One region of the Burkholderia ambifaria AMMD genome, then DNA from elsewhere that is predicted to be linked to it. Evidence: riboswitches for the same ligand, from Rfam matches in the RefSeq annotation. Region 1 holds a riboswitch; each other region holds the start of a gene.
What was found. Region 1 has a riboswitch for cobalamin ahead of BAMB_RS23260 (CbtB domain-containing protein). Riboswitches for the same ligand answer to the same signal wherever they lie in the genome.
Positions count from the first base shown of each region.

Region 2: it holds a riboswitch for cobalamin, as region 1 does, so the genes downstream of both, cobA (uroporphyrinogen-III C-methyltransferase) here and BAMB_RS23260 (CbtB domain-containing protein) in region 1, are expected to answer to the same signal.
Region 3: it holds a riboswitch for cobalamin, as region 1 does, so the genes downstream of both, cobG (precorrin-3B synthase) here and BAMB_RS23260 (CbtB domain-containing protein) in region 1, are expected to answer to the same signal.
Region 4: it holds a riboswitch for cobalamin, as region 1 does, so the genes downstream of both, BAMB_RS19500 (TonB-dependent receptor domain-containing protein) here and BAMB_RS23260 (CbtB domain-containing protein) in region 1, are expected to answer to the same signal.

Region 1 is NC_008391.1:1,622,776-1,629,686, reverse strand. It holds gene BAMB_RS23280 (2OG-Fe(II) oxygenase) at 369-1,112, opposite strand; partial or broken gene BAMB_RS23275 (transposase) at 1,608-1,883, shown strand; gene BAMB_RS23270 (inorganic phosphate transporter) at 1,966-3,558, opposite strand; gene BAMB_RS23265 (histidine phosphatase family protein) at 3,698-4,285, opposite strand; cobalamin riboswitch at 4,329-4,470, shown strand; gene BAMB_RS23260 (CbtB domain-containing protein) at 4,505-4,714, shown strand; gene BAMB_RS23255 (CbtA family protein) at 4,728-5,447, shown strand; gene BAMB_RS23250 (LysR family transcriptional regulator) at 5,470-6,378, opposite strand; gene metE (5-methyltetrahydropteroyltriglutamate--homocysteine S-methyltransferase) at 6,507-6,911, shown strand, end outside.
Region 2 is NC_008390.1:1,718,352-1,725,262, reverse strand. It holds gene cobN (cobaltochelatase subunit CobN) at 1-2,128, opposite strand, end outside; gene cobW (cobalamin biosynthesis protein CobW) at 2,135-3,223, opposite strand; cobalamin riboswitch at 3,557-3,819, opposite strand; cobalamin riboswitch at 3,957-4,193, shown strand; gene cobA (uroporphyrinogen-III C-methyltransferase) at 4,364-5,113, shown strand; gene BAMB_RS07855 (cobalamin biosynthesis protein) at 5,110-5,487, shown strand; gene cobO (cob(I)yrinic acid a,c-diamide adenosyltransferase) at 5,522-6,124, shown strand; gene BAMB_RS07845 (cobyrinic acid a,c-diamide synthase CobB) at 6,128-6,911, shown strand, end outside.
Region 3 is NC_008390.1:1,738,087-1,744,997, forward strand. It holds gene cobJ (precorrin-3B C(17)-methyltransferase) at 1-1,721, opposite strand, end outside; gene BAMB_RS07940 (precorrin-2 C(20)-methyltransferase) at 1,718-2,452, opposite strand; gene BAMB_RS07945 (precorrin-8X methylmutase) at 2,449-3,075, opposite strand; gene cobG (precorrin-3B synthase) at 3,068-4,459, opposite strand; cobalamin riboswitch at 4,566-4,757, opposite strand; gene BAMB_RS07955 (bifunctional cobalt-precorrin-7 (C(5))-methyltransferase/cobalt-precorrin-6B (C(15))-methyltransferase) at 4,962-6,197, shown strand; gene BAMB_RS07960 (cobalt-precorrin-5B (C(1))-methyltransferase) at 6,197-6,911, shown strand, end outside.
Region 4 is NC_008391.1:775,821-782,731, forward strand. It holds gene BAMB_RS19470 (YbaK/prolyl-tRNA synthetase associated domain-containing protein) at 1-113, shown strand, start outside; gene BAMB_RS19475 (helix-turn-helix transcriptional regulator) at 110-748, shown strand; gene BAMB_RS19480 (threo-3-hydroxy-L-aspartate ammonia-lyase) at 797-1,771, shown strand; gene BAMB_RS19485 (hypothetical protein) at 1,902-2,150, shown strand; gene BAMB_RS19490 (hypothetical protein) at 2,204-2,374, opposite strand; partial or broken gene BAMB_RS35930 (helix-turn-helix domain-containing protein) at 2,482-2,613, shown strand; cobalamin riboswitch at 2,727-2,919, shown strand; gene BAMB_RS35410 (hypothetical protein) at 3,007-3,144, opposite strand; gene BAMB_RS19500 (TonB-dependent receptor domain-containing protein) at 3,130-5,058, shown strand; gene BAMB_RS19505 (LysE family translocator) at 5,121-5,759, opposite strand; gene BAMB_RS19510 (Lrp/AsnC family transcriptional regulator) at 5,874-6,335, shown strand; gene BAMB_RS19515 (VOC family protein) at 6,399-6,809, shown strand.

The DNA.
Region 1 (6,911 bases):
CGCCACCCGCCACCCGCCACCCGCCACCCGCCACCCGCCACCCGCCACCCGCCACCCTCCCTCCCTCCCGCCCTCCCGCCCTCCCGCCCTCCCGCCCTCCCGCCCTCCCGCCCTCCCGCCGCCACCCGGCACCCGGCACCCGGCACCCGGCACCCGGCACCCGGCACCTGACACCGCGCACCCCGCACCCCGCACCCCGCACCCCGCACCCCGCACCCCGCACCCCGCACCCCGCACCCCGCACCCCGCACCCCGCACCCCGCACGCGCACCCGCACCCGCACCCGCACCACCGCCGTCGCCGCCGTCCGCCGCCACCCGACGCCACCCGACGCCACCCGACGCCACCGTTCTCACGTCCGCGTGCCGCTACTGAGCATCATGAAAGATGATGCCGACCGTATGGCGGTGCCCGGTCCGGATACGGCTCACGCCGTGACGCAGGTTGACGCGATAGACGCCGCGCGTTCCCTGTACGGGCCTGCCGTGCACGGCAAAGATCACAGCGTCGCCTTGTGTCAGCGGCACCACTTCCGCACGCGACTGCATCCGCGGCCGCTGTTCCGTCAGCACGAACTCCCCACCCGTGAAATCGCGGCCCGGCGCCGACAGCAGGATCGCGACCTGCAGCGGAAAGACGTGCTCGCCATACAGGTCCTGATGGAGGCAGTTGTAGTCGTCCGGACCGTACTGCAGGATCAGCGGCGTCGGTCGCGTCTGTCCCGCCGCGTGGCAGCGCTCGAGGAATGCCGCGTGGTCGGCCGGGTAGCGGACGTCGATCCCGAGCGCCTGGTTCCAGCGATTCGCGATCGGCGCGAGATGCGGGTAGATCGCGGTTCGCAACGTGTCGACGACCGCCGGCAGCGGATAAGCGAAATACCGATATTCGCCGCGGCCGAAGCCATGCCGCGCCATGACGACGCGCGAACGGTAAAGCGCATCGCGCGAATAGAGCGACGCCAGCGCCGTGCATTCGTCGGTGCAGAGAAGGCCCGGTACGCGAGCGCACCCATAGCGATCGAGTTCGGTACCGACGGCGGTCCAGTCGACTGCGCTCACGCGTTGTACGAGGTCGACAGATGCGAGGGCGGGTTGCAGATCGGCAATGTTCACGGGTGTACCTCGTTCGTCAGCGATGGGGATACGGAGTCGTGCTGGCATGTCGCGCGCGCCGGAATATGCGCGGGCGGTCGCAGCGGGATGGTCGGCGACGCGATGTGGGGCAGCGTTGCGAGCGCGACCGTGACCCCGATGAAAGTCGATGAACCCAGTCTAATGTCGCCGATGCGACGGCGCGCTCCAGATCTTGCGCTTCAATTCGGGAGAGAGGGGACAGTTCGCGGGGCGAGCAGTCGGGCGCAACGGCGATTCAGTGCGACGTCGTTGCGCGACTGACCGGGATAAGTTCAGCGTAGTGTGCGCGACACGAACGGCGAGAGGGTCTGCGAGACGAAGAGGCGAAGCGCGCAGAAGCGAGGAAGCGAGGAAGCGAGGAAGCGAGGAAGCGAGGAAGCGAGGAAGCGAGGCGGCGAGGAAGCGAAGAAGTGAGGAGGCGACGAGGAGAGGGTGAGGCGAACAGACGTAGCAACCGAGCCCAATCCTCCAGGGCGACGAGCCTGGGATCAGGTGATTCCGTTCTATGCCTTCGCGCCCGATATCCGGAAAATTGTATATACGACCAACGCCATCGAGTCGCTGCACATGCAGCTTCGAAAGATCATCAAGGCGCGCGGCCACTTCCCGTCGGACGAGGCCGCGCTCAAACTGATCTGGCTAGCGCTGCGCAACGTCGTAGCCAAGTGGACCGGTTCCCGGCACGATTGGAAGAGCGCGATGACCCAGTTCGCACTGCTTTACCCGGAACGATTCAACATTGGAGTCTGAAACTCAATCCGCCTCACACACGAAATTCCGGATACCTCCCCGGCGAGCGACCAATTCCTCAGCCGCTCGCCGCCCGTCCCGCTCAGGCGATCGACCGGAACAGCCAGTAAAGCCCGGCCGCGAGTGCGATCGACGCCGGGAGCGTCAGCACCCACGCGAGCACGAGGCTGCGCACCGTGCTCCACTGCAACCCGGACCCGTTCGCCGCCATCGTGCCCGCGACGCCCGACGACAGCACGTGCGTCGTCGACACGGGCAGCCCGTACACATCGGCCGCGCCGATCGTCAGCATCGCGACGAGTTCGGCCGACGCACCCTGTCCGTACGTCAGATGCTGCTTGCCGATTTTCTCGCCGACGGTCACGACGATCCGCTTCCAGCCGACCATCGTGCCGAGACCCAGCGCGATCGCAACGGCCACTTTCACCCAGGTCGGAATGAACTTGGTCGCGTGATCGAGCTGCTTGCGGTAGTTGTCGATCGCGAGCTTGTCATCGGCGGCGAACGCGGGCTGACCCGCCTTCTCGATCAGGCGAATCGCTTCGGATACCAGATACATCGTGTTGCGCACGTTGTCGACGTCACCCTGCGGCACGGCCGCCATCGAGCCCGACGAGCCGACCGCGGTCGCGAGCGACGTGGACAGTTGCTGCACGGCCGGCAGTACGGCAGGCGTCATCTCGCGGCGCTGCACGAAGTGCTCGACGTCGGCGCGCGGATTCGCGGACGGCGCGGCGCCGTTCGAGTATTTCGCGAAGGTCGCGGCCGCCTGGTTCGCGACGGCGACGAAGGTCTGCGATTCGGCCGTCGTGACCGCCTTGTTCAGCGCATACGCGGTCGGCATCGTGCCGATCAGGATCAGCATGATGAGGCCCATCCCCTTCTGCCCGTCGTTCGAGCCGTGCGCGAACGACACGCCGGTACACGTGAGGATCAGCAGGCAGCGGATCCAGAACGGCGGCGGCTGATCCTTCGGCGGCTCCTTGTACAGCTCCGGAATCCGCACGACGGCCTTCAGCACGAGCAGCAGCAGCGACGCGCACAGGAACCCGACGATCGGCGACAACAGCAGCGACTTGCCGACGCCGAGCGCCTGGCCCCAGTCGACGCCGCTCGTGCCCGACGGCCCGTGCATCAACTGGTTCATCAGCCCGACGCCGATGATCGATCCGATCAGCGTATGCGAGCTCGACGACGGCAACCCGAAATACCAGGTCGCCAGGTTCCAGACGATCGCGGCGATCAGCAGCGCGAACACCATCGCGAAACCCGACCCGCTGCCGACCTGCAGGATCAGCTCGACCGGCAGCAACTGCAGGATGCCGAAGGCGACGGCCCCGCTGGAAACCATCACGCCGAGGAAGTTCCACATGCCGGACCAGATCACCGCGACGTTCGGCGTCAGCGAGTGGGTGTAGATCACAGTCGCGACCGCATTCGCGGTGTCGTGGAAACCGTTGACGAATTCGAAGCCGAGCGCGATCACCAGCGCGGCGCCGAGCATCAGGTACGGGAACAGCGACCCTTCGCGCACGGGCGACAGATCGGCGATCAGGTGGGTGGCGATATAGACGGCGCCGGCCGCGAGTACCAGCAGAAAGACGGCATAGCCGACCTGTCGGGTACGTTCGGTGGAGCCGGCGTTATTCGCGGCGGACGAAGCAGGCTGATTCATGGCGGCATCTCGTAGGTAACCGCAGCCGATGCTAGCTTTCGCTACCAGTCAGTTTGATGACAGTCGGGAGGACGAACCATTTTCTTACAGGGGTGTAAGGAAATGGCGTCGTCATTCTCCATATAGTGAGCAGGCGGGCTTACGCATCGGCATCGCGTCGAACGTCGTCCGTGATCGACGTCCAGCCATCGCCCGACGCGGCGAATATCGTGCACGACAGCGGCGCGACGTCGATGCGGGTCGCCGCCTTCGCGTCCATCCGGCGCACGTGCGCGATGGCCGCACGCACGATCGCCGCATGCGTGATCGCGACGATGTCGCGGTTACATGGCAGCGCGCTCAACCATGCGCCGACGCGGCGCGCGACGTCTTCGAACGATTCACCGCCGTGCGGCGACGCGGACGGATCGTCGAGCCACGCGCCGAGTTCGTCCGGCAGGTCGCGCGCGAGGTCATGCAGCCGCTTGCCGTGCCAGTGGCCGTAGTCGACATCGCGTAGCGCATCGTCGATGGCCGCGTGCAGCCCGAGCGCGTCGGCGGTCTGCCGCGCGCACGGTGCGGGGCTGCACAGCACGATCGCGCCGGGTGCGCCTGCGAACCGCTCGCGCAGCGCGGCAGCCGCGGCGAGCCCGCGTGCATCGAGCGGATCGTCGGCGGGAAACGCGCCGATGCGCATCGCGCGGGTCGGCGCATGCGCGATCAGGCGCAGCGAGGCAGGTTGGGTCATGTCGATGGCCGGAAAGTTCGGAACGGCCGCGCCCGTGATGCGCGGGCCTTCAACACGCGAACGTTCGCGCGTACAATTCGCCCGATACGAGGTGCGGAAGCCGGTGCAAGCCCGGCGCGGTCGCGCCACTGTAACCGCGGATCTTCAATCCCGGAAGCCAGACCTGCCTTCGTATTCCATCCAACATTTGTCGGGGCGCGATTCCCCTGAGGTGCATCCATGAGCGAAGCAGTGCTGAAGCCGGTCGTCGTGCCGGCGCCCATTCCCGTCCGCGAGCTGTTGCCGTGGGCCATCTTCGTCGGCCTGATCCTGTTGCTCGCGCTCTATTTCGTCGGTGCGGAACAGGGAGCGACGTCGCTCGTGCCGGGCATGTACGTGCACGAGTTCGTCCACGACGGCCGCCATCTGCTCGGCTTTCCCTGCCACTGACGCGGAGCACACGATGATCGGAAAGCTGCTCATGCGTGGGATGCTCGCAGGCATCGTCGCGGGCCTCCTCACGTTCGGTTTCGCCAGAATCGTCGGCGAACCGCAAGTCGATCAGGCAATCTCCTTCGGAGAAAAAGTCGACGCCGCCAACGGCGAAGCCCCGGAGCCCGAACTCGTCAGCCGCCGCACGCAGGCCGGCGTCGGCCTGCTGACGGGTGTCGTGACCTACGGCGCGGCATTCGGCGGGCTGTTCTCGCTGGTCTTCGCGTTTGCATACGGGCGAGGCAGCCGCCTCCCGGCACGGCCGCTCGCCGCATGGCTCGCGGCGGCGACGTTCGTCGCGCTCGTGATCGTGCCGAGCATCAAATACCCGGCCAATCCGCCGGCAGTGGGTGACCACGACACGATCGGCTATCGCACGGGCCTGTTCTTCCTGATGATCGCGATCTCGGTCGCGACGATGGCGTTCTCGGTCAGCGTGCGTCGTCATCTGCTGGCGAAGCTCGGCCCGTGGAACGCATCGATCGTCGCGGGCCTCGCGTTCGTCGCGATCATCGCGGCCGTGCAGATCGGGCTGCCGTCGATCGATGAAGTGCCGGCCGAATTCCCGGCCGCGGTGCTGTGGAAGTTCCGCGTCGCCGCGATCGGCATGCAGGCGATCATGTGGACGACGATCGGCCTGCTGTTCGGCGCATGGGTCGAACGCGGCGAACGCACCATGCGCGCCGCCTGACGCGCATCGCATCGGGGCGCGCCTAGCGCAGCATGCGCGGCGCGCTCCACGTCGATTCGCGCGCGAGCGCGACGAATGCGGCGAGATAGTCGATCGATGCGTCCGCGTCGCGGATGCCGAGGAAGATCTGTTTCGCGATGCCCTTCTTGCCGAGTTTGACCGGCACGACCGGCATCCGGTCCGCGTATTCATCGGCAAGCCATCTCGGCAGCGCGGCCACGCCGCGCCCGCTCGCCACCATCTGCAGCATGATGTCGGTCGTCTCGATCGACTTGTGGCGCCGCGGCACGATGCCGGCCGGCGTCAGGAACTGGTTGTAGATGTCGAGCCGGTCGGTCTCGACCGGGTAGGTGATCAGGACCTCGTCGGTCAGCTGCTCGGGCGTCACGTAGTCGGCGTTCGCGAACCGGTGCGCATCCGCGACCACCAGCACCTGCTCGTAATCGAACACGGGATCGAAGCGCAGCCCCGGCTTGTTCAGCGGGTCGGGCGTCACGAGCACATCGATGTCGTGGCCGAACAGCGCGCCGATGCCGCCGAACTGGAAGCGCTGCTTCACGTCCACGTCGACGTCCGGCCAGCGCGACAGGTACGGCGACACGACCTTCAGCAGCCACTGGTAGCACGGATGGCATTCCATCCCGATGCGCAGCGTGCCGCGCTCGCCCTTTGCATACTGCTTCATCCGCTCCTCGGCGAGCTCGAACTGCGGCAGCAGGCGGTTCGCCAGCTTCAGCAGATATTGCCCGCCCTGCGTCAGCCGCAGGCCGCGGCCCTCCCGATCCCAGATCGGCGTGCCGAGCTGCTGCTCGATTTTCCGGACGGTATGGCTGAGCGCCGATTGCGTGAGGTGCAGCGCATTGGCGGCCGCGGTCAACGAGCCCTGGCGCTCGACTTCACGGATCACGACGAGATGGAATCGTTCCAGCATGGATATCGCTCACTCCGCAAACACATGAACAAATTTAATGGATGAATGAAATAATGCCATTTTATTTCATGGGATGAAATCCCTATGATGGCTGCCGGATCTTCAATTTCTCTCTGGACGGCAGCTTCATGGTTACGACACACAACCTCGGTTTTCCGCGCATCGGCGCGCAGCGCGAACTCAAGTTCGGCCTCGAACGCTACTGGAAGGGCGAATCGTCGCGCGACGCGCTGAAGGCACTCGGCGCCGAGCTGCGCGCGCGTCACTGGAACGCCCAGCGCGACCTCGATCTCGCGCCGATCGGCGATTTCTCGTTCTACGACCAGGTGCTCGACATGAGCTTTACGCTCGGCAACCTGCCGAAGCGCGTGCAGGGCTTCCACGGCGACGTGCTCGACAACTATTTCCGCGTCGCGCGCGGCCGTTCGGCGCAAGTGGTGGACGAGCATGGAGCGTGCTGCGGCGGCGTTTCCGCCGGCGAAATGACGAAGTGGTTCGACACGAACTATCACTACATCGTCCCCGAATTTCAC
Region 2 (6,911 bases), on a different replicon from region 1:
GCCGCTGGCGGTCGAGCGGCGACGCGCCGAACACGTGCAGCCCGTCGCGAATCTGTGCTTCCTTCAATTCGCACAGCCAGGCGTCGACGCGCGTGAGCAGCGCGTCCTCGTCGCCGGCGTCGCGCGGCGGCGACACGCTCAGCTCGTCATGCAGCCGGTGTTCGGCGATCGTCGCGAGGATCGTCTTGCGCAGCAGCCTCGCGCGCCGCGCATCGACCATCAGCGCTTCGTAGTATTCGTCGACCTGCCGTTCGAGATCCTGCAGCGGGCCGTAGTTTTCCGCGCGCGTGAGCGGCGGCATCAGGTGATCGATGATCACGGCCTGCGCGCGGCGCTTCGCCTGGCTGCCCTCGCCCGGATCGTTGACGATGAACGGATACAGATGCGGCAGCGGCCCGAGTGTCAGGTCCGGCCAGCACGCGTCGGACAGCGCGACGCTCTTGCCCGGCAGCCATTCGAGGTTGCCGTGCTTGCCGAGGTGGATGACCGCGTCGATGCCGAACGCATCGCGCAGCCAGAAATAGAACGCGAGGTAAGCGTGCGGCGGCACGAGGTCCGCGTCGTGGTAGCTCGCATAGTCGTTCTCGCCGCGCGAACGCGACGGCTGGATGCCGACGAACACGTTGCCCGCGCGCCAGCCGGCGATCGGGAAGCGCCCTTGGCGCAGCGTCGGGTCCGCGTCGGGCGGCCCCCAGCGCTCGTTCAGCGCATCGCGCACGGCGGCCGGCAGCCGCGCGAAATGCGCGACGTAATCGGCCAGCGCGAAACTCTGGAACGCGGGGCGCAGTGCGCGCACGGCCGGGTCGTTGGTCACGCCTTCGGTGAGCCGCGCGATCAGCGCGTCGCCGTCGGCCGGCAGGTCGGCTACCGCATAGCCCGCGTCGCGCAGCGCCGCGAGCACGCGCAGCGCGGACGCCGGCGTGTCGAGCCCGACGCCGTTGCCGATCCGCCCTTCGCTTTGCGGATAGTTCGCGAGAATCAGCGCGATGCGCTTGTCGGCATTGTCGAGCGTGCGCAGCCGGCACCAGCCGCGCGCGAGCGCCGCGACGAACGCGATCCGTTCGGCGTCCGGCTGGTAGCGCACGACGTCGACTTCGGTGTGCGGACACCGATACGCGAGCCCCTTGAAGCTCACCGCGCGCGTGACGATGCGCCCGTCGACTTCAGGCAACGCGATGTGCATCGCGATGTCGCGCGCGTGCAGCCCCTGGTTGTCGGCCACCCACGCGTCGCGGTTGCCGCCGGACAGGATCACCTGCAGCACCGGCGCGTCGCCGGCGAGTATGTCGGGCTCGGGGCTATCGATCGCGCCGGCCGCGAAGGCCGTGGTGTTCAGCACGAGCGCGACGCCGTGCGTGTCGCAGAGCTGCGTGATGACCTCGCGGCTCACCGCGTCCTTCAGCGACGTGACCGCGATCGGCAGCGGATTGAGCCCTTCGCGCACGAGCGCATCGGCCAGCGCGTCGAACACGGCCGTGTTCGCGGCCTGCCAGTGCGCGCGATAGAACAGGATCGCGACCACGGGTGCGCCGGGCGTCCAGCGCGCGCGCCAGTCGTCGACGCTCGCCGGGTCGCGCGCCGGGTGATACAGCGCGGCGGCCGGCAGCGGGCGCGGCGGCTCGGGTTCGTCGCCGAAGCCGAGCGTATGGAATGCGATGCTGCGCAGCAGCGCTTCGGCGTTGTGCATCCCGCCGTCGCGCAGGTAGCGCCACCACAGCCGGCACAGCGCCGGCGCGACCGTGCTCTTCGCGACGAGGTTCGGGTCTTCCTGCAGGTCGCCCGAGAACATCGCGAGCTGCTGCCGGCGCTTGGACGCCAGCGACACGGCCTGTTCGATCCCGTACGGCCAGTACGCTTCGCCGCCGAGATGATCGATCACGACCGTCTTCGCATGACGCAGCACGTCGTCGACATAGAAATCGACCGACGCGGGCTGCCGCAGGAACGTGACGTTCGCGAGCCGCACGCTCGGAAAGCCGGCCGGCAGCTTCGGCACGACGCTGGCCAGCAGCGACAAGGTCGTATCGGCCGAACTCAGGATCACGATGTCGGCCGGCTGCTGGTCGATCCGGACGACGCCCTGCGTATCGTCGACGAAGCCGCCCGGCGTGGTGCGCAGCAGATGCATCGCGCGTTACGCCTGCTGCGTCTGCGCCGCGCACGCGGCGTCGAACGCGCGCTGCAGTTCGGCCGGGTCGAGATCCTCGCCAATCAGCACGAAGCGGCTCGCGCGCGTTTCGCCGTCCTGCCAGCGACGGTCGAAATAGCTGTCGAAGCGGCGGCCGACACCCTGGATCACGAGCCGCATCGGCGCATCGGGCAGCGCCGCGAAGCCTTTCGCGCGGTAGATCGTGTGCGTCTCGACGACGCGCTGCAGCGCGGCGATCGTCGCTTCGCGCGAGCCTGCGTCGCCCGACACCACGACCGAATCGAAATCGTCGTGATGGTGATCGTGATCGCCGTCGTCGGCCGAGCCGTGATGGTCGTGCCGCAGGTGGATCGTTTCCTCCGACGCCGATTCGAGCCCGAGCAGCATCGCGAGATCCAGTTCGCCGCGCGTCGCGCGCACGATCTTCACCTGCGGCGGGATCTCTTCGCGGATCGCGGCCTCGACTTCGGCGAACTGCGCGTCGGCGACGAGATCGGCCTTGTTCACGATCACGAGATCGGCGGACGACAGCTGGTCGGCGAACAGTTCGTGCAGCGGCGATTCGTGGTCGAGGTTCGGATCGGCGCGGCGCTGCGCGTCGACGGCCTGCGGGTTCTCGGCGAACTGGCCGCTGGCGGCAGCCGGCCCGTCGACGACCGTCACGACCGCGTCGACCGTGAAGCTGTTGCGGATCGTCGGCCAGTTGAAGGCCTGCACGAGCGGCTTCGGCAGCGCGAGGCCCGACGTCTCGATCAGCACGTGATCGATGTCGGCGCGGCGCTCGACGAGCGCTTCCATCACCGGATAGAACTCTTCCTGCACGGTGCAGCACAGGCAGCCGTTCGCGAGTTCGTACAGCTGGCCCGACGCTTCGCCCTGCGCGCCCTCCGCATCGTCGCAGCCGATCCCGCAGCCCTTGAGGATTTCGCCGTCGATGCCGAGCTCGCCGAATTCGTTGACGATCACCGCGATGCGGCGGCCTTCCGCGTGCTGCAGGATGTGGCGCATCAGCGTGGTCTTGCCGCTGCCGAGAAAGCCCGTGACGATCGTGACGGGAAGCTTGCGTAGGGTCATGGTAGGTCCTGTGGCGAAAATGGAATCAGGCCGGGATCGTCGCGTCGAATGCGGCGCGGCATGTCGTCGGGCGGATCGCGGGGATGGCGCGGCGCAGTCCGGCCGGACGGCCGCACGACGCACGGAACGACGAATCGGACATGACGCTTCCTTGTGAACGGTCGGCATGGTCAATGCCGGCACGGCTGCCGCCGGCCCTGCCCGCGCCGCCTGCCGTTCGTCGCGCCGGCCCGGCGCGGCGCGCGTGCGGCGGACGGATCGGTGGAGGAAGCGGGAAACGCTCGGGTGTCGGGCATGCTGCGGCCGTGGACGATGCGCCGCCTCCCCGCGGCGCTGAACCCCAACGTTTCGGCCGGTATCCGGGCTGACGAACACGCCGCTTCGCCTTCCCGAATGCGCGGCATCCAGTGGCGGTCGTCCGCATGCGGCAGGCATGCGGCGAAGCGGCGCTGCGTCGCGCTGGGCGCGACGCGTTCGCTTACCGTTGCGGGGGCAGCACAGGTTGGCTCGACTGCGGCGCAGGCAGGCTCCCTGTTTCCCGTTTAACTGCGCGCGCCGGAGGAGCGCGCGCGAGCACCAAAACGCGTGCGAGTGTAGGCGGCGGTGCGGGGAGCGTCAAGGTGAAACGGGCCGCCGCGGGATGTCCTGCATGGCCGCGGCAGCGCGCCCGGGGCCACGTCCGGGGCCACCCCGGGCGACCGCGCGGCGGGTTCGCGCGGCCCGGGCGCTGTGCTATCGTATGCGCCGCGTTCGGTGCTCGCGCGCGCTCCTCCGGCGTGCGCAGTTAAACGGGAAACAGGAGGCGGACGTCCGCCCGGCCTGTGCTGTCCCCGCAACGGTACGCCGCCCGCGCGTCGCGGTTCCCCGCACGCGCCCAGGCCGCCCGCGATGCCACTGCCCTTCAGCGGGCGGGAAGGCTGCGGCCTGGCAAGCGGCCAGCCCGGATACCGGCCGACGCAAGGGGCGAGCCCGCTGCTCGCCGAACGCCCGATCCGCGGGGGACGGATGGGGTGCGCTTTCCGCCCGCGCTCGCGCGGGCTTCGCTCGATCCGTCATGCATTGCCTGTCCGCCGGCCGCCGATGTGCCGCTCGCTGTCCCCTTTCCACTGCCACGACACGGTGCGCGCCGTGCCGCGTCCGATGAGCCGCGCATGGCTCGTCGGCGCCGGCCCCGGCGACGCCGATCTGCTGACGCTGAAGGCCGTGCGCGCGATCGCCGCGGCCGACGTGCTGCTCGTCGACGATCTCGTGAACCCCGACGTGCTGCGCCACGCGCGCGCCGACGCCCTGATCGAGCACGTCGGCAAGCGCGGCGGCCATGCGTCGACGCCGCAGGAAACGATCGTCGCCACGATGCTCGCGCATCTGCGCGCGGGCCGCAGCGTCGCGCGGCTCAAGGGCGGCGATCCGTTCGTGTTCGGCCGCGGCGGCGAGGAATTGCTCGCGCTCGGCGCGGCCGGGTTTCCGGTCGAGGTCGTGAACGGCATCACGGCCGGGATCGCCGCCCCGGCCGCGCTCGGCATTCCGGTCACGCATCGCGGCGACGCGCAGGGCGTGATCTTCGTCACGGGCCACGGCGCGGGCGCGGACGAACCCGACTGGCGCGCGCTGGCCGCGACGCGGATGACGATCGTGATCTACATGGGCATTCGCCGGCTCGACACCATTGCAGCCGCGCTGCGTGACGGCGGCGTGGCCGGCGACACGCCGTGCGCGGCGATCGAGAACGCGACGCGTGACGGGCAGCGGCACGTGCTCGCGACCCTCGACACGATCGTCGAACGCGTGCGCGCGACCGGTATCGGTTCGCCCGCGATCGTCGTGATCGGCCGCGTCGCGGCGCTCGCCGACGATCCCGCGGTGCGCGCGGCGCTTGGCGGCCGCGCATGATGCGCGTCGCGCTCGGCGTCGGTTTCCGCGCGGGAGTGACGGCCGCGCAACTCGATGCCGCGATCCGCGCGGCGCTGGCCAGCCACCCGGACGCCGAGCCGGCCGTCGTCGCGACGCTCGCCGACAAGGCGCGTGCCCGGCCGCTGCGCACGCTGTGCGCGCGGCGCGGCTGGCCGCTCGTCGCGTTCGACGCGGCGCAGCTCGCGCAGTGCTCCGAACCGGCATTGAGCGGCCCGTCGGCGGCCGCGCTCGCGCGTTTCGGCGTCGCGGGCGTGGCCGAGCCGTGCGCGCAACTCGCGGCGCCGCAGGGCCGGCTGCTCGGCCCCAAATCCAGTCGGGACGGCGTGACGGTCGCGCTCGCCGGCCCGCTCTGAACCCTTTGTTTCGCTTTCGACAGGACGATTCCCGATGAAGACCGATGCCGAATCCCATCAGCGGATGGCCGAACGCCGCCGCGCCGGCCATGAAAAGAAGCAGGCTGCCGCCACCCAGGAAAAGGGCCTGCTGATCGTCAACACCGGCAACGGCAAGGGCAAGAGCACGGCCGCCTTCGGCATGGCCGTGCGCGTGCTCGGCCATGGCATGCGGCTCGGCGTCGTGCAGTTCATCAAGGGCGCGTTGCACACGTCCGAGCGGGACTTCCTCGGCGCGGTCGCGCAGTGCGACTTCGTGACGATGGGCGACGGCTATACGTGGAATACGCAGAACCGCGACGCCGACGTCGCCACCGCGCGCAAGGGCTGGGACGAGGCGCGCCGGATGATCGAAAGCGGCGAGTACCGGATGGTGATCCTCGACGAGCTGAACACCGTGCTGAAGTACGAATACCTGCCGCTCGACGAAGTGCTCGCGACGCTCGTCGCGCGGCCGGATTCGGTGCACGTCGTCGTCACCGGGCGGCATGCGCCCGATGCACTGATCGACGCGGCCGACCTCGTCACGGAAATGCGGCTCGTCAAGCATCCGTACAAGGAGCAAGGCGTGAAGGCGCAGCCCGGCGTGGAGTTCTGAGCGATGCCGGCCTGCCCCGCGCTGTTCGTCAGCGCGCCCGCGTCCGGCCAGGGCAAGACGTCGGTGACGGCCGGCCTCGCGCGGCTGCACCGCCGGCTCGGCCGGCGCGTGCGCGTGTTCAAGACCGGGCCGGATTTTCTCGATCCGATGCTGCTCGAACGCGCGAGCGGCGCACCCGTGCACGCGCTCGACCTCGGGATGGTCGGTGAAGCCGGCTGCCGCGCGCTGCTCGCCGATGCCGCGCGCGACGCGGACCTGATCCTGATCGAAGGCGTGATGGGGCTGTTCGACGGCACGCCGAGCAGCGCCGATCTCGCGGCCGCGTTCGGGGTGCCGGTCGTCGCGGTGATTTCCGCGAAGGCGATGGCGCAGACGTTCGCGGCGATCGCGTTCGGGCTCGCGCGGTTCCGGCCGGAGGTGCCGTTTCACGGCGTGCTCGCGAACCGCGTCGGGTCGCCGCGACACGCGGAACTGTTGCGGCAGGCGCTGCCGGACGACTTGCGCTGGCTCGGGCACGTGCCGGCCGATGCGGGCATCGCGCTGCCGGAACGCCATCTCGGCCTGCACCAGCCGGCCGACATCGGCGATCTCGACGCGCGGCTCGAGCGTGCGGCCGACGTGCTCGCGCAGACGGCGCTCGCCGAATTGCCGCCGGCCGTGTCGTTCGCGGAACCGGCGGCCCGCGCCCCGCTGCCGCGCGCGCTCGCCGGCAAGCGCATCGCGATCGCGCGCGACGCGGCGTTCTCGTTCATCTATCCGGCCAATCTCGCGCTGCTCGAGGCGCTCG
Region 3 (6,911 bases), on a different replicon from region 1:
GACGACCCAACGATCACCATCGTGCGCATGTCCACCTGGTCGCTGCGCAACGCGCCGAGCGTCGTCGTCGCGAGCGTCGCGCCCGGCCGGCCGATATCGCGGCCGAGCACGACGACCGTGTCGGCCGCGCGGTGCGCGCGCACGACGTCGAGCGCACGATCGAGCTGCCACGGCCGCGCGCGCGAGATCGGGTTGTAGAACGCCATCACGAGATCGGCTTGCGCCGCATGCCGCAGGCGCATCTCGATCACGTCCCACGGCTTCAGGTTGTCCGACAGCGAGATCGCGCAGAAATCGTGGCCGAGCGGCGCGCCGGCCTCCGCGGCGGTCGCGAGCGACGCCGATACGCCGGGTTCGACGCGCAGCTCGACCGCCGCCCAGCGCGGGTCGCGCGCTTCGTCGAGGGCTTCCAGCACGGCCGCGGCCATCGCGAACACACCCGGATCGCCCGACGACACGACCGCGACGCGCCGGCCCTCGGCCGCCAGTTCGAATGCGTGGCGCGCACGCTGCATTTCCTCGCGATTGTCGGTGCCGTGTACGCGCTGGTCCGCGCGGAACGGGCCGGCCATCGTCACGTAGGTCGTATAGCCGAGGATATCGGTCGCTTGCGCGAGCGCGTCGCGTGCGGCGGGCGTCAGCCATGCGGTATCGCCCGGGCCGAGGCCCAACACCGTCAGGCGGCCGCGCGCGCGGCCGAGCGTGGCGGGATCGACGGGGTGTGCAGCGACCGCGCAGGCGAGGCCGTCGGACGTTGCGCGCAGCGTGTGCGCGACGCGCAACGTGCTGGCGAGCAGTGCGGCGGCATCGGTGTTGCGGTCATCTTCGCCATCGCCATCGCCATCGCCATCGACAACGCCTTCGCCTTCGACAACGCCTTCGCCTTCGACAACGCCTTCGACATCGCCGAAGCGCAGCGGCACGCCCAACGTGTGCGCCGCCGCTTCGACCCGCGCATCGCCGAGCAATGTCGCCGGCGCGACGAGCGCGGCGAGCGCCAGCCGTGCGAGGCCGTGTGCATCGAGCAGCGCATCGATGCGTTCGGCGAGCGATGGCGATGCGTCGGCCTGCACGCCGCGCGCGTCGATGCCGACCACCACGCTGCGCGGATGGATCACGAGTTCGTCGCGCGCGCCGCGCCACGCATCGGGCGTCACGCGGATCGCATGCGCGGCCGCGTCGTCGCGTGGCAGCGCGACGTCGTCGAGCCACGGCGCCGCGCCGTCGATGCGCGTGGCCGCGCCCGCGAGCAGGTCGGACACGAAGCGCTTGCCCTGCTGGAGATCGGCGAGCGCATAGCCGTCGGGCGGATTGAGCACGCACGCGCCGAAGCGCAGTTCGCCGCTCGTCGTGATCGCCGGCACGACGCCGAGGCATTCTGCGATTTCGCGCGCGATCAGGTTCACGCCCGTCAAACCGCCGAGCAGCGGCACGACGGCCGAGCCGTCTTCCGCGACCGCGAGCACCGGCGGCTCGACACCCTTGTCGGCGAGCGCGGGCGCGACGCAACGGATCACGATGCCGGCCGCGCACAGCGCGACGATCGGCAGGCCGCGCGCGTACAGCTCACGCAGGTGCGTGCCGAGTTCGTCGAACGGCACGTCGGCGTCGACGCGCGACGCGAGCCCATGCACGCGAGCACCCGGATAAAGCGCCTGGATGCGCCGCGCGATATCGAGCGCGCCCGCGCCGAGAATCACGATCGCGGGCGGAGTCGTCATCCTTGCCATTTTTCCCCCGGCACGACGAGCAGCGAGAAATACGGCGACGCCATCGGATCGACTTCGTCGAGCGGCACGATGCGCTGGGCCGCCATCGTCGCGCGCTCGACGTACAGCGCGCGCTTCGCGAGCCCGAGTTCGTCGAGCACGCGCCGCACCTTGTCGAAGTTGCGGCCGAGCTTCATCACGACGGCCGCGTCGGCCTGCGCGAGCCGCGTGCGCAATTCGTCCTCCGGCAGCACGCCGGACAGCACCGACAGGCTCTGGTTGCGATAGACGAGCGGCTGGCCGAGCACGGCCGTGCCGCCGAGCATCGCGCATACGCCCGGGATCACTTCGGTGTCGTAGCGCGTCGCGAGGCGATCGTGCAGGTACATGTACGACCCGTAGAAGAACGGATCGCCTTCGCAGATCACCGCGACGTCGCGCCCGGCGTCGAGATGCGCGGCGACGATCTCGGCGGCCGTGTCGTAGAAGTCGGCGATCACCGTCTCGTAGCAGAGCGGCGGCGGCAGCGCCTCGGTCGTCACCGGATAGACGAGCGGCAGTTGCGTCTGCGCGTCGAGCAGGTGCGCTTCGACGATCCCGTACGCATTGCCTTTCTTGCCCTTTGCGACGAAATACGCGACCACCGGCGCGGCCTGCAGCACGCGCAGCGCCTTGATCGTCATCAGTTCAGGATCGCCCGGGCCGACGCCGACCCCGAACAGGCGTCCGCGCGGGGCCGTCATTCGGCCTCCGTCGCGAGTGCGTTGACGGCGGCGGCGGCCATCGCGCTGCCGCCGCGGCGGCCGAGCAGCGTGACGTAGGGCACGCCGCGGCTCTCGGCATCGAGCAGCGCCTTCGATTCGGCCGCGCCGATGAAGCCGACCGGAAAGCCGAGGATCAGCGCGGGGCGCGGCGCGCCGGCGTCGATCATGTCGAGCAGGTGGAACAGCGCGGTCGGCGCATTGCCGATCACCACGACGCTGCCGTCCAGATCCGGGCGCCACAGTTCGAGCGCCGCGGCCGAACGCGTGTTGCCGAGATGCCGCGCGAGATCGGGCACCTCCGGTTCGCCGAGCGTGCAGATCACGCGATTGCCGGCTGGGAGCCGCGCGCGCGTGATGCCTTCGGCGACCATCCGCGCGTCGCACAGGATCGGCGCGCCGGCCGCGAGCGCTGAGCGGCCCGCCGTGCCGGCACCGGCCGAGAAGCGCAGGTCGTAGACGACATCGACCATCCCGCACGCGTGGATCACGCGCACCGCGAGTTTCTCGAGATCGGGCGGAACCTGCGACAGGTCGGCCTCGGCGCGGATCGTCGCGAACGACTGGCGGTAGATTTCCTGCCCGTCGCGAATGTAGTCAAGCATCGGTTGTGGTGTCCTGGCTATGCCGCAGGTCCGTCAATCGGGCCGCGGCCTGGTCAATCGTCAGATGGCGCGCGAGCGGGGCGCCGAGGCCCGTGGCGGCGTCGCGCCGGTAAAGGTCGTAGCGTGCAGGCGCAACCGCGACGAGCGTGTACGTCGCGGGGTGCGGCAGCGCGCAGTGGCGCTCGCAGCCCGTCAGGTGCACGTCGACCGGATGGCCGACGCGCGCGGCCAGCGCGAGTGCGTCATGTTTGGTATCGGCGCGCGCCTTCGCGCAGCCCGCGCTGCCGGTGCAGGCAACCAGCGCCGCCAGCGGGTCGGACGGCGTGCACACGAGACCGAGCGACGCGAGCGCATCGAGCACGACCGGCGCGCGTTCGCGCCGCACGCCGTGCACGAATACGCCTTGCCACGGCGTCATCGACAGCGTGGCGTCGCCTTCGGCTTCAGCGAGTGCCGCGAGCCGTTCCAGTTGCGTCGCGTCGAGCCGACCGAGCACGAACTGCGCGCCGACGCTGCAGCGCGCCGCGTCGAGCGACGGCCGCGCGCCGAAACGCAGCGCGGCATCCGCGGGCATGCGCCGCCAGCCGGCCAGTGCGGGATCGGCCGCGAGCGGGAAGGGTGCGTAGTGCTGCGCGCGCTCGCGCAACGCCCGTTCGCCGCCGGTCGCGAGCAACGCGCGCATCCGCGTGACGTCGGCCGGTGCAAGATCGAGGAATGCGAGCAGCAACGCGCGCACCAGTGCGACGGCCTGGTCGGGCGCCACGTCGAACCAAGCGGGCGAATCGTCGGACGAGACCGGCGGACAGCCGGCCAGGCCCGCGGCGATGCGCAGCGCGCCGTCGCCGCGACGTCGCGCGGCAAGCCAGATATCGTGCGGGTGATCGAGCGCCGCGACCGATTCGCCGCCGTCGAGCTGGATCGAGAATTTCGGCGACAGTTCGCCGCGGCGCGGCTCGTGCGTCAGCATGTCGAGCAACGGCCGTGCGAGGGCGCGGCTGTCGAGCAGCGCGGCGGGATCGAGCCCGGCGAGCGGGCTGAGCATCAGGTTGCGGACGTCGTCGCTCGCGGCGAGCGCGGCCTTATCCTGAGCGACATCGGCGGCATTGGCGGCATCGGCGGCATCGGCGGCGCTCGTACGTGGGCCGAGGCCCGCGTCGAGCAATGCACCGGCCAGCGCATCAGCCGCGCCGTCGCGAATGCCGCGCAACTGGAGATTCGCGCGATTGGTCGCGTCGATCGCGCCGGAGCCGTAGCTGCGCGCCGCGGCGGCGATCGCGCGCGCCTGCCGCGCGTCGAGCCGGCCGCCCGGCAGCTTGATCCGGCACAGCCCGCCGTCGGCGGCCGCGACGACGCGCACGAGCCCCGGGCAAGCCGACGGGCGCACGACGGGCAACGCAGGAATCGAAACGGGGGCGGAACTCAACGGGATACCGGGCAGTGTGGCGCCGCGGCCAACGCATCGGTACACCCCGCCCGACGCCGACTGGCACGCACGCACTTTCAGGCCGGCAGGTCTCCTGGCTGACAGGTCGGCGCCGGCTCCCGGCCTTCCCGGTGAAACCAGTGGCATGAGGGGGGAGATCGGCTCGCTGTCTACAGTTGCGGGGGCAGCCACAGCAGCGCGATACGCGCCCTGTGTTCCCTCTTCGGCCCCGAAGGGCACCGGCGAACGAACGGCCGTAGGATACCCGATTTCACCGGCGCTTCGCGACCGTCGATCGGGCGCCATGACTGAAGCGAAACGCGGCCCGGCGCGGGCAGTCCCGCAGATGAAACGCGCGGTGGAACACGGTACCATGCCGACTTTCGCAACGCGGACGGCCGCACCGGCGCCTTCACGGCCGCCGTGCGGCGACTCGATGGAATCGGACGATGGGGAAGGGTGCATGACGGCGTGGCTGACGGTAGTGGGCATCGGCGACGACGGTTACGCGGGGCTCGGGCGCAGCGCGCGGCGCGCGCTGCTCGACGCGACGCGGGTCGTCGGCGCGAAGCGGCACCTCGACATGCTGCCCGCGCGGCTGCGGGCCGCGCGCGAGCCATGGCCGTCGCCGTTCGACGTGTCGGGCCTGCTCGCGCGACGCGACGCGCCCGTCTGCGTGCTGGCAAGCGGCGACCCGATGCTGTTCGGCGTCGGCGCCACGCTCGCGCGCGAGCTATCCCCAGACGAATGGCGCGTGCTGCCCGCCCCGTCGTCGCTGTCGCTGGCGGCCGCACGGCTCGGCTGGGCGCTGCAGGACGTCGGCGCGGTGTCGCTCGTCGGCCGACCGCTCGCGACGCTCGTGCGCCACCTGCTGCCGGGCCGGCGCCTGTTCGTGCTGAGCGCCGACGGCCGCACGCCGGCCACGGTCGCCGCCGAACTCACGGCGCGCGGCTTCGGCCCGACCCGCATCAGCGTGTTCGAACATCTCGGTGGCCCGCTCGAGCGGCGTCTCGATGGTCTCGCGCAAGACTGGCCCGTCGCCGAAACCGCCGCGCTCAACCTGATCGCGCTCGACTGCCGGGCCGGCCCCGATGCGCCGCGCCGCGCGCTCACGCCCGGTCTGCCCGACGACGCGTACCGCCACGACGGCCAGCTCACCAAGCGCGACATGCGCGCATTGACGCTCGGGCGCCTCGCGCCCGCACCCGGCGAACTGTTGTGGGACGTCGGCGCGGGCAGCGGCTCGATCGGCATCGAATGGATGCGCGCGCATCCGTCGTGCCAGACGATCGCGATCGAGTCGCATGCGGAGCGTCAGCGCTTCATCGAGCACAACCGCGACGCGCTCGGCGTGCCGGGGCTGCAACTCGTCGCGGGGCGCGCGCCCCACGCGCTCGCGGGGCTCGCCGCGCCGGACGCGATCTTCATCGGCGGCGGCGCGAGCGCACCCGGCGTGCTCGATGCATGCTGGTCGGCGCTGAAGCCCGGCGGCCGGCTCGTCGCGAACGCGGTCACGCTGCAGGGCGAACTGGCGCTCGCGGCTTGGCGCGACGTGCATGGCGGCACGCTCACGCGCGTGTCGCTCGCGCATGCCGAGCCGCTCGGCCGTTTCGACACGTGGCGGCAGCCGTTGCCGGTCACGCTGTACGACGGGCGCAAGCCCGATCCCGCGGCAACGGAATTCACGGGCCCCGCGTGATGCGCGACGAAACCCCCGAACGACCGGCGCCGCTGCGGTTCGGCTATACGACCGGCAGCTGCGCGACCGCGACGTCGCTCGCCGCCGCGCGACTGCTGCTCGCGGGCCACGCGGACGATGCGGTCGAAATCGTGTTGCCGAAGGGGCAGCGCGTGATGATGCGACTCGAGTTCTGCCGGACCACCGCCGACGGCGCCGAGGCCGGCACCGTCAAGGACGCCGGCGACGATCCGGACGTCACGCACGGTGCGCTGGTGTTCGCGCGCGTCGCGCTGTCCGCCGCGCCCGGCGTGCGTTTTCATGCGGGGCCGGGCGTCGGCACGGTCACGCGCGCGGGGCTCACGCTGCCGGTCGGCGAACCGGCAATCAATCCGGTGCCGCGCCAGATGATGACCACGCACCTCGACGCGCTCGCGGCCGAATACGGTTACACAGGCGGCTTCGACGTGACGATCGGCGTGGAGGGCGGCGAGGCGCTCGCACTGAAGACGATGAACCCGCGACTGGGCATCGTCGGCGGATTGTCGATCCTCGGCACGACCGGCATCGTGCGGCCGTTCTCGTGCTCGGCGTACATTGCGTCGATCCACCAGGGCATCGACGTCGCGCGCGCGAACGGCATCGCGCACATCGCCGCGTGCACCGGCAACACGAGCGAGGATGCGATGCGCGCGCACTACGGCCTGCCCGACATGGCGCTGATCGAAATGGGCG
Region 4 (6,911 bases), 850 kb from region 1:
ACCGCTCGGTCGTGCTCGACGCGTCCGACTACGTGCGGATCGCCCGCCCGCTGCTCGCCGACATCACGCGGCCGGAAGTCGCCAACGCGCCCGCACTGCAGGCCAACGCATGACCACGCCCCGCCCCCGACCGCAACTGGAGCAGGCATCGCTGATCGAGCAGGTGCTGCGCATCGCCGAAGGGCTCGGCGCGATGTTCGCGCCGTTCACCGAGGTCGTCGTGCACGACCTGCGCACGCCGGAACACGCGATCCTCGCGATCCACAACAACCTGTCGGGCCGCGCGGTCGGCGATCCGGCGACCGAACTCGGGCTCGCGCGCATCGAGGACGACGACTACCCGCAGGTGCTCGCGAACTACGCGAACCGCTTCGCCGACGGCCGCACCGCGAAAAGCACGTCGATCGGCATCAAGGATTCGAGCGGCCGCTACGTGGCCGCGCTGTGCCTGAACGCGGACGTCACGCTGTTCCGCGGCTTCCAGGGCATGCTGAACCAGTTCTGCAGCACCGAAGGCGAACCTGTCGCAGAAACGCTCGACCCGGCCGGCGCGGACGCGATCCGGCAGCGCATCGATGCGTTCGCGACGCGCCTGGCGACTACCCCACGCGAGCTGAAGACCGACCAGCGCCGCGAGCTGATGCACGCGCTGAAGGCCGACGGCTTCCTCGAGGTGCGCCGCGCGATGGAAATCGTGTCGCAGCACCTCGGCGTGTCGCGCGCCACCGTCTACAACGATGCGAAATGATGCGCGCCCTGCTGCCCCATTGAACGACCCTTCCGACGAGCGACCTTCATGAACACTCCGACCCTTCCCACCTACGACGACGTAGCAGCAGCCGCGGCACGGCTCGAAGGCCACGCGCACCGCACGCCCGTGATGACGTCGCGCACGATCGACGAAGCGCTCGGCGCACAGGTGTTCTTCAAGTGCGAGAACCTGCAGCGCATGGGCGCATTCAAGTTCCGCGGCGCGTTCAACGCGCTGTCGCGCTTCGACGCGACGCAGCGCCGCAACGGCGTCGTCGCGTTTTCGTCCGGCAACCATGCGCAGGCGATCGCGCTGTCGGCGCGCATCCTCGGCATTCCGGCGACGATCGTGATGCCGCAGGACGCGCCGGCCGCGAAGATGGCCGCGACGCGCGGCTACGGCGGCAACGTCGTGACCTACGACCGCTACACCGAGGACCGCGAACAGATCGGCCGCGAGCTTGCTGAGAAACACGGGCTCACGCTGGTCCCGCCGTACGACCATGCGGACGTGATCGCGGGCCAGGGCACGGCAGCCAAGGAATTGTTCGACGAGGTCGGGCCGCTCGACGCGGTGTTCACGCCGCTCGGCGGCGGCGGCCTGCTGTCAGGCACGGCGCTCGCGACGCGCGCGCTGTCGCCGCACGCGAAGCTGTACGGCGTCGAGCCGGAAGCCGGCAATGACGGCCAGCAGTCGTTCCGGTCAGGCTCGATCGTCCATATCGACACGCCGCGCACGATCGCCGACGGCGCGCAGACGCAGCACCTCGGCAACCTGACGTTTCCGATCCTGCGGCGCGACGTCGACGACATCCTGACCGCGACCGATGCGGAGCTGGTCGACTGCATGCGCTTCTTCGCGACCCGTATGAAGATTGTCGTCGAGCCGACCGGCTGCCTGTCGTTCGCGGCCGCACGCCGGATGAAGGATGAACTGAAGGGCAAGCGCGTCGGCATCGTGATCAGCGGCGGCAACGTCGATCTCGAGAACTTCTGCGCGCTCGTGTCCGCCTCGGCATGACCGTCGTGGCGCGCGGATGGCCTGGATGAATATCCTGTCATCCGCGTGCCGCCGCTTCTTCACGGCGCGTTAAGTTTCGCGCTCTAGACTGATTAGGTGTCCCGCATTCAGTCGTGAAGAAGGAGTCGTCATGAACACGCACGCGATCGTCGCCGCCGCCCTCGCGGCAGCCTCCCTTTCGGCGTTCGCTCAACCGGGCGTTACGTCATCCAGCCTTCCCGCCGCATTGCCGCAAGGCCCCGTCGCGCACGCCACCCACCGTTCGCCCGCCGCGCTGCCGCCCGCCGGCTTCGTGCTCGCGAAGATCGATCAGAACAATACGCCGCCCGATCGCGGTGGCGATCCCAGCGGCCGCACGCGCTCGGGCTCGCATATGTAAACGTGAGCCGGCCGCGTCGGACGGCCGGCCCCTATTACGACATCACAACGACATCACAACGACGGCAGCGATGGATCACGTGCGGCGAGGATATCCGCAGTGCGCCGCTGCAGCGCGCCGTTGATCGTCTCCGGTTGCGGAATCAGCCAGTAACGCCCGTCTCGAATGCCATCGAACACCCGCGCGCCGAACGCGTCGGGCGTAAGTCCGTGCGCGTTCAGCATCGCGCGCATCGTATCGACGAAAGCTTGCACTTCGGGCGGTCGTGCGCGGCGCCGAGCGGGTCGTTGAAGATGCCCGACTGCACCGGGCCCGGCGCGAGCAGCAACAGCGGATCGGCGCGCATCTCGGGTTCAGCGGCGAGGAAGCGTTCCGGCGGGCGTTCGTGCGATGGACGGGCATCGCGCCGAGCCGGTTCCGACGCGATTGCAGCGCGGCCGACGTTCCGTTTCATCAGACGTGAATGCGGTTCGAGTGCCGTCGAAAAAAGAAAGGACTTCGAAAGCATTCGACGAACACTGACGTTTTTTCGCATCCCGTCGGCCGCCAACGATTGACGCGCCGGAGCGCTCGCCATTACGCTTGCGCGCTGATGGTTCCCGGGAACGGGATCAAAAGGGAACGCAGGAGAGGCAGCGCCTCGAATCTGCGGCTGCCCCCGCAACTGTAAGCGGCGAATCCGCGCCACCACACGCCACTGGGAAACCGGGAAGGCCGGCGCGAATAACGACCCGCGAGCCAGGAGACCTGCCATCGACCCGAGGTCCAAGCAGCCGCACCGGGCGGGGTGTCCCGATGCGCCAGCACCGCCTTTGGCGGTCGCCCCGTTGCATGGACGGCCCGACCTCAGGACCCTTCAAATGTCCAACCTTTCCGCCTCCGCTTCCACGCCGGAAGCGTCGCGCCGCTGCGTCGCCGTCATGCGCGGCGTCTTCGCGCGCTCACGCCGTACCTGCAACACGATCACGCTCGCCGCCTCATGAATCTTCGCCACCTTCTCGCCACGTCCGCCGCCACCGCGCTGCTCTCCCCGATCGCCCACGCCGCCGGCGATACGACAATCACGCAGCCGCGCCCGTCCGCGGACGGCACCGACCTGCCGACGATCGCCGTGACCGACACGCGGCATCTGCCCGAATCGTTCGACCAGCGCTATGCAACAACGCAGGTGCTCACGCGCGCCGATCTCGACCGTCTGTCGCCGAGCGAGCCGAGCATCACGCAGGCCCTCGCGATGCTGCCGGGCGTGACCGTCTCGCAGACCGGCGGCCCCGGCTCGTCCGCGTCGGTCAGCATCCGCGGCTCGTCGGCCAGCCAGGTCGCGGTATTCATCGACGGGATCCGGATCGGCTCGCCGACCACCGGCATCGCGCCGTGGGCCGACCTGCCGACCGAAGCGTTCGAGCGCGTCGAAGTGATTTCGGGGCCGGCCGCCGCATCATTCGGCGCGAACGCGATGGGCGGCGTCGTGCAGCTGTTCACGCGCCGCGCCGCCGGCCAGCCCAACCAGACGAGCGTGTCGTTCGGCGGCGGCTCGAACAAGACCTTCGACACGCAGTTGCGCACGTCGGGCACCGTGCCGTCGACGGGGCCGCTGGCCGCGCTCGGCGGGCTCACCTACTCGCTTGGCCTGCACTCGTACAACACCGCCGGCATCGACGCGACGCGGCCCGTGTTGCCGTACCACGAGGACGGCCGCAATCCGTACCACGCGCAGGATCTCGATGCGCGCCTCGGTTACGCGCGCGATAACTGGTCGATCTCGACGTTCGCGCTGTATCACCGCTCCGACCTGTCCTATGACAACGCCGGCTATGCGAACCGCGAACTCGATCATCAGCTGACGACCGGCATCGCGTTCCATCTCGACATTACGCCCGACACGCAGTTCGACCAGTCGTTCGGTTATGCGAACGACCGCCAGTTCCTGTATGCGAGCGACCCGGCCATCCAGACCGACCGGATCGACTCGCAGCGCATCAGTTCGTCGACGTCGCTGACTCATCAGACGCACGGCTTCCACCTGTTCGGCCTGCCGCTGTCGGGCGAGACGAAGGTCGCATACGACTTCACGCGCGAGCAGGCGTTCCTGCCGATCGACGTGCCGGACGGCGTGCCCACGCGCAACGATTCCGCGTTCTCGCTGCATCAGTCGGCGACGCTCGGCAGCGTGACGATGTTCGTCGCGGGGCGTCACGAGATCATCGCGGGGAAAGCCGTGAACACCGGCAACGCCGCGCTGTCGTGGGCGATCACGCCGGTCTATACGGCGCGCGTGTCGTACGGCAACGCATTCCGCCTGCCGTCGTTCAACGACCTGTACTACCCCGGCTACGGCAATCCGAACCTGAATCCGGAGCGCAGCGATTCGGTCGAAGCCGCGCTCGACGCGAACACGGCGTACGGCACGTTCAGCGCCGCGATCTACGACACGCGCGTCAACAACCTGATCGCGTACAACCCGGCGACGTTCTCACCGATGAACATCGGCCGTGCGCATATCCGCGGCATCGACCTGTCGTACAAGGGCACGCTCGGCCGCACGACGCCGGTGAGCATCGCGGTGGGGATTCTCAATCCGCAGGACGAAACCAACGACAGCTGGCTCAGCCGCCGGCCGCGCCAGACGGTCAGCGTGAACATCGACCACACGTGGGACGAACTGCACCTGCATGCACTGAGCACCGGCGCGTCGTTGAACTACGGCGGCACGACGTTCGACGACCCGGCCAACGCCACGTATCTGCCGTCGTATCTGACCGTGAATCTGCGCGCGTCGTACAAGATCAATGCGCACCTGACGGTGTCGGCGACGCTGTCGAATCTGTTCGACCGTCAGTACGTGACCGCGTATGGGTACAACACGCTTGGCCGCACTGCGTTCGGTAAGGTTAGCTATACGTTCTGATCGGGGCGGTCGCGGGCGTCGGTGCGGACAGGTTCGAGCGTTCGATCGCACCGCGGTTCGCGTCAGGACCACACGATGCCATGTACGCCCGCAATCAACTGGATCGCGCCGAACACCGCGATCACGACGGCCGACACGCGCGACAGCCCGTGCATGAACGTCAGCGGCATCTTCGTGCGCAACGCGGCGGTCGCGCTGCTCAGGCACAGCCACCACGTCGCGGAACCGACGAACACGCCGGCGACCATCAGCGCGACCGTCGGCCCCATCGCGTCGTCATGCGTGCCGGTCAGCGGGCCGAGCGCCGCGAAAATCCCGACGAACGACAGGATCGTCATCGGATTCGACAGCGTCAGGCCGAACGTCGTCAGGAAATCGCGCAGCACCGTCGTGCGCGACAAGTCGCGCTGTGCCGCCGATGCGGCCGGTGCCTGCCGCGCGATGGTCCAGGCCAGCCACACGAGGAACGCGCCGCCGCCGATTTTCAGCGCGACGGTCAGCATCGGAAACGCGGTGACGATGCCGGCGACGCCCAGCGCGCCGAGCAGCCCGTAGATCGCATCGGCGCACGCGGCGCCGATGCCCGTGGCGAACCCCGCCTGAAAGCCTCGGCTCAGGCTGCGCTGGATACACAGCATCCCGATCGGGCCGACCGGCACCGCGATCGACAATCCCATCACGACGGACTTGATGAACAACATGGCCGGCTCCTCGCGATTCCCCGTGGCTTCAATCGCATCGTAGGGAAAGTCCGGCCGCCGCTGAAGGCGGTTTTTAAGGAAAAATAGCGGCTTCACCTTAAAAACTCCGCCGCAATGGATGAACTCGACTGGAAGGTACTCGCGCTGCTGCAGGCCAACGGCCGCATCAGCTATACGGAACTGGCGCGCCAGGTTCATCTGTCGGTGCCGGCGGTGACGGAACGCGTGAAGCGCCTCGAATCGGCCGGCGTGATCGACGGCTACACGGCGCGGGTCAATCCGACGGCGGCCGGCTACCCGGTGAGCGCGCTGATCGGCATCACGGTGCCGCAGCCGGCGAAGGCGAAATTTCTGAAGCTGCTCGAGACGATTCCCGAAGTGGTCGAGTGCCATCACGTGACGGGCGCGGATTCCTACGTGATGCGGTTGGTCGCGGTCAGCATGGCGCACCTCGAGCAACTGATCGAGCGCATCAACCTGTATGGCGAGACGCGCACGTCGATCGTGATGTCGACGCCGCTGCCGGCGCGCGGGCTCGCGCGTCCGGCGGGTGCGAGCAAAGGCAGTCGGGGGTGACACGATGCCCCGCGCCGCGCGATGCTGTGCCATGCGCACCTTGCACGAACCGGACAACCTGCCATGTCAGTGATCGGACTCAATCATTACAACCTGCGCGCGGATCGGGCGACGCTCGATACGCTGCGCGATTTCTACGTGAACGTCGTCGGCCTCGAACTGGGCTATCGCCCCCCGTTCCAGAGCGCGGGCTACTGGCTCTACGCGGCGGGACAGGCAATCCTCCACCTGTCGGAAGCGCGACCCGGCGAGGTGCGGCCATCGCATGTCGTCAATACATTCGACCATATGGCGTTTTCATGTGAAAACGCCGCCGACATGGAACGGCGCCTCACCGATGCGCAAGTCCGGTACTCGCGCAGATACGTGCCGCTCACGCGCCAGCTCCAGATCTTTTTCGCCGACCCGGCCGGCAATGGCGTCGAGTTGAATTTCGCGCAGCCCGACGACATTTCCGGTGGCGATGCGGGTTAGCGCGGCGATCGGCGTGGGCGACGGAATCGTGGCCCCAGCGATGCAGCCCTTGGCCGAGGCGCGACGCGCAGCGCTAACCCGCATCAAATGTCGACGATGCGG